2 regions of the Skermanella rosea genome follow, and region 2 is predicted to be linked to the other one. Evidence: predicted binding sites of a transcription regulator. Region 2 holds the regulator's gene; the other holds the start of a gene.
What was found. Region 2 encodes LexA, which represses DNA repair genes until DNA is damaged. Its sites were predicted from a motif close to ATGTTCTANTTTGGTTC; they were not measured.
Positions count from the first base shown of each region.

Region 1: JL101_RS15510 (adenosylcobalamin-dependent ribonucleoside-diphosphate reductase) is a predicted target of LexA. The motif match lies at 1,384-1,400, and genes of this name have one in related genera.

Region 1 covers NZ_CP086111.1:3,340,721-3,343,170, forward strand. Annotated here, with positions in the region: gene JL101_RS15500 (TrmH family RNA methyltransferase) at 1-423, shown strand, start outside; gene JL101_RS15505 (lysophospholipid acyltransferase family protein) at 460-1,278, shown strand; gene JL101_RS15510 (adenosylcobalamin-dependent ribonucleoside-diphosphate reductase) at 1,532-2,450, shown strand, end outside.
Region 2 covers NZ_CP086111.1:2,643,730-2,646,179, reverse strand. Annotated here, with positions in the region: gene JL101_RS12150 (molybdopterin molybdotransferase MoeA) at 1-564, shown strand, start outside; gene lexA (transcriptional repressor LexA) at 696-1,415, shown strand; gene JL101_RS12140 (class I SAM-dependent methyltransferase) at 1,559-2,299, shown strand; tRNA gene JL101_RS12135 (tRNA-Lys) at 2,340-2,415, opposite strand.

The DNA.
Region 1 (2,450 bases), 700 kb from region 2:
TTCTTCGGGCTGGAACGGATCGTCATATCCGACCATCCCGCGCAGGCCGGCCCATCGGAAGCGAGCTATCGGGTCGCCGAGGGCGGCATGGAGCATGTCAGGCTCTACCGCGCGACCGGATTCGCGCGGGTGCTGAGGCAGCTGGCGTCCAGCTACCGGGTGCTGGGAACCGCGCTGGGACGCGGGGAGCCGCTGGACCAGCCCGCCGACCGCCGGCCCACGGCCATCGTGCTCGGCAACGAGGAGGACGGACTGGGGCGAGAAACCCTGGACGCCTGCGAGGGAGTCGTGACCCTGGCGGGATCGGGCCGGGTCCAGTCGCTCAACGTCGCGGCCACCGCGGCGATCCTGATCCACGAACTGACCAGGGCGCGACCCTCCGGCCGCCAAGCCGGACTGGCGTCCGGCGCCCGGGCGCGCTAGAAGGGACGCCACGCCGGGCGACCGGCGCATCCGACCGTGCGAGATACCTCCATCCAGAAGGCCTTGTCCAAGACGCCCATGACCGTCACCCGTTCGCTCCTGTTCAATATCGCGTTCTTCACCTGGACGACGGTGTGCTGCTTCGGCCTGCTGTGGATGCTGCTGCTTCCGCGCCGGCAGATGGTGCATGTGGTGGAGTGGTATCTGCGTACCGTCTATTTCCTGGAACGCGCGATCCTGGGGCTCGATTACGAGGTGCGCGGTCTGGAGAACGTCCCGCGGAACGGTTCCTACATTCTGGCGGCCAAGCACCAGTCCGCCTGGGAGACGATGAAGCTCCACCTGCTGATCGACGACCCGGCGATCATCCTGAAGCGCGAGCTGCTGTTCCTTCCGATCTGGGGCTGGTACGCCGCAAAGGCTCGGATGATCGCGGTCGACCGGAGTGCGCGCGGCAGGGCCATCGGGTCGATGATCGAGGGCGCTGCCCGGGTTAAGTCCGAAGGGCGGCCGATCGTCATTTTTCCCCAGGGAACCCGGACGGCCGTCGGACGTTACCTGCCCTACCGGGTCGGAGTCGCGGTGCTCTACAAGGAACTGGACCTGCCCATCGTGCCCATGGCGTTGAATTCCGGCGTCTATTGGGGCCGACGCAGTTTCCGGAAGCGGAGCGGCCGGGTCCTGGTGGAGTTCCTTCCGCCGATCGAGCCGGGACTGGGACGGGACGCGGCGCTGGCGGAACTGGAAACCAGGCTGGAGGCGGCGACCGATCGGCTGGTGGTGGAAGCGGGCGGCCCGCCTACGGAGAAGCCGGCCAAGCAGGTGCCCCAAGGAGCGCCGGCAGCAGTGCCCTGACTTTTTTCACCCTGTGGAAAACTCTGTGGATGTGCGCGTTGGCGTTGCACCGCGAAGAGGCTCGCTTGCAATACCGGCCGATTGTCCGGATTACGGCGAATATAAGAACATAACAGGAACAAGGCCGGCTTGACCAGGGCGGGCAAAGACACCAATTCTCCGGATAAGCCTCAAGAGATCCACGAAAATCCTTGTTGAACAATAAGTTTGACGTTTTCATCGCGGCCAGGAGCGGTGGCGGACGGAGACCAGCATGACATCGGTGGCAGCCATATCCCAGCAAATCTGGGATATGAAATACCGGCTGAAACTGCTTGACGGGCAGCCTGTGGACAAAACGGTCAGCGACACTTGGACGCGCGTGGCCAAAGCCCTGGCCGAGCCTGAAAAAGACCCCGCCGCGTGGGTCACCCGATTCGCCGAGGCGCTGGCCGACTACCAGTTCCTCCCCGCCGGTAGGATCCTCGCGGGTGCCGGCACCGGACGCAACGTCACCCTGTTCAACTGCTTCGTCATGGGCCGGATCCCGGACGACATGGGCGGCATCTTCGCCCACCTGCGGGAAGCGGCCCTGACCATGCAACAGGGCGGCGGCATCGGATACGACTTCTCCACGCTCCGCCCCAAGGGTGCCGCGGTGCTGGGCGTGGGGGCCGACGCCTCCGGCCCGCTGTCCTTCATGGACGTGTGGGACGCCATGTGCCGCACGATCATGAGCGCCGGACACCGGCGCGGCGCCATGATGGCGACCCTGCGATGCGACCACCCGGATATCGAAGCCTTCGTCGAGGCGAAGCGCGAAGCCGGGCGCCTGCGGATGTTCAACCTGTCGGTCCTGGTGACCGACGCCTTCATGACGGCGGTCCGTCAGGACGACGCGTGGCCGCTCACCTTCAACGGTACCGTCTTCAAGACCCTGCAGGCTCGCGACCTGTGGGACCGCATCATGCGGGCGACCTACGCCTATGCCGAACCGGGCGTCATCTTCATCGACCGGATCAACCAGCACAATAATCTGTGGTACGTTGAGGATATCTCTGCAACCAACCCATGCGGGGAGCAGCCATTGCCCCCCTACGGCGCCTGCCTGCTGGGGTCGATAAACCTCGCGGCGCTGGTGCGGAAGCCGTTCACCGAACAGGCGCATCTGGATATGGACCGTCTGGCGGAAT
Region 2 (2,450 bases):
GGCGTGGCCCTGGACACGCCGGAGTCGCTGGCCCGACTCGTCGCGGGTGCCGAGCGGGCGGACATCCTGGTCACGTCCGGCGGGGCCTCGGCGGGCGAGTATGATCTCGTGCGCGCCGTGCTGGGCGACCGCGGCATGGACCTGGATTTCTACAAGATCGCCATGCGGCCGGGCAAACCGCTGATGTTCGGCCGGCTGGGCGATGTGCCGGTCCTGGGCCTGCCCGGCAATCCGGTGTCGAGCCAGGTCTGCGCCATCCTGTTCCTCAGGCCGGCGCTCCGCCGCCTGCTCGGGCTTCCGGCGGAGGAAGGATCGCGCCGCACCGCAGTCCTGGGGCGTCCCGTCAAGCAGAACGACCAGCGCGAAGATTACCTGAGGGCATCGCTGAGTATCGGCCCGGACGGCGAACTGGTCGCCAACCCCTTCGAATCGCAGGACAGTTCGCTGCTGACGGTGCTTGCCCGGGCCGACTGCCTGGTGGTCCGCCCGCCCTTCGCGCCGGCCGCATCGGCCGGCGACACTGTCGAATTTCTTCCCCTGGGCGGCGGAGTCCTGAGTCTTTAGGTGACCGGACCTGCCGGACAAGGGTAAAAATGTTCAGCGAATGCTTGACGCCTTCCGCGAACCAAACTAGAACATAGATTGATGTTTTTGTTTTGTTCTGGACCGGTTGGTCCCGCGCGCAGGGGGCGTAGATGCTGACACGTAAACAATACGAGCTTCTGCTCTTCATCAACGACCGGCTGGGCGAAGGCGGGGTCTCGCCCTCGTTCGACGAGATGAAGGATGCCCTGGGATTGAAGTCGAAGTCGGGTATCCACCGGCTGATCACCGGGCTGGAGGAGCGCGGTTTCATCCGTCGCCTGCCCCACCGTGCCCGCGCGCTCGAGGTGCTCCGGCTGCCGGAAGGTGCGGAAGCCGGTGCGGCCCGCCAGCAGCAGCGCGCGCCCGACCGCCCGAAGTTCCAGCCCAACGTCATCAAGGGCGATTTCACCGGCGCCCTGGCCGGCCGCGAGGCCAGCACCGAGGCCGAGGCGATCCAGCTTCCGCTCTACGGTCGGATCGCTGCCGGTACGCCGATCGAGGCGCTGCGCGACAACAGCGCCATGATCAACGTCCCGGCGACGATGCTGCCCCCCGGTGACCACTACGCGCTGGAAGTCGCCGGTGACAGCATGGTCGAGGCCGGCATCCTGGACGGCGACACGGTCATCATCAACCGGTGCGACATGGCCGACAGCGGCACGATCGTCGTGGCGCTGATCGACGAGCACGAGGTGACCTTGAAGCGCCTTCGGCGCAAGGGCCAGACCGTGGCGCTGGAACCGGCGAACCCGGCCTTCGAGACCCGCATCTTCGGTGCCGACCGGGTGCGCGTCCAGGGCCGCCTGGTGGGCCTGCTGCGGCGTTACTGAAGCGAAGTCGTCAGGTCGCCGCCGTGAGGGGCGGATTGGGGAGCCTTGCGAGGCTCTACGGTCCGCCCTTTTCGTTTACGAATGCGCGGTAGTCTGGTCCGCGATACGCCACTCCGGGCGGACGATGCTGACTGGACCGCTTCATGGAAGTTTCCCGACTCTTCCGGATCTATCAGGAGCATGTCGAGGACCAGATCGAAGGCTGGTTCTACAATCATGACATCCTGCTGTTTTGGTTGATCGACTTCATCCAGAAGCAAGGCGGATTCCGCGGCGACACCTGCGAGCTTGGGATCTACAAGGGGAAGTCCGCGGTCGCGCTCGGCCTGCTGGCGCGCGCCGACGAGACCGTGTTCTGCTTCGACGCCTTCCATGAGGTTTCCCGGGCCGTGGCCGAAGCGAACATCCTCCGGTGCTGTCCGGAACTCGGAAGCAGGCTGGTATGCGTCGCCACGGATCTCCGGCAACTGGAGGGACCTCCTGACATGGTCGAGCGAGGCAGCCTCCGCTTCCTCCACCTGGATGCCGTCCATGACCATCCCTCGGTCCTGAACGACCTGAACAACTTCGCGCCCCTGCTCACGGGTCAGGGCGTGGTCGCCTTGGACGACTGCTTCGATCCGGAATGGCCGGGCGTTCCCACGGCCATGGCGGAATTCTGCCTGTCGCCGGAAGGCCGCCACATCCGCCCCTTCGCCGCCTCGCGAGCCAAGATGTACCTGTGTGTGCGCCACATGGTTCGGACGTACCAGCGCTGCATCGTCACGAGCGGGTTGATCAGCGACATGTCGCTGGAGCGTGTCCTGGACGGATCGGTGCTGCGCTGCTTCACCAACTGGCCGGTACCGCCCGAAACTCTGCTGAAGCAGCTTGATGCAGACTAACCAAAAGCCCCCGGAAACCGTTGGTCTCCGGGGGCTTTTTTGGTGAGCGCGCTGGGGTTCGAACCCAGGACCTACTGATTAAAAGTCAGTTGCTCTACCAGCTGAGCTACACGCTCTCAGGGTCGGGGCGGAACATAGGGGCCGGGACCCT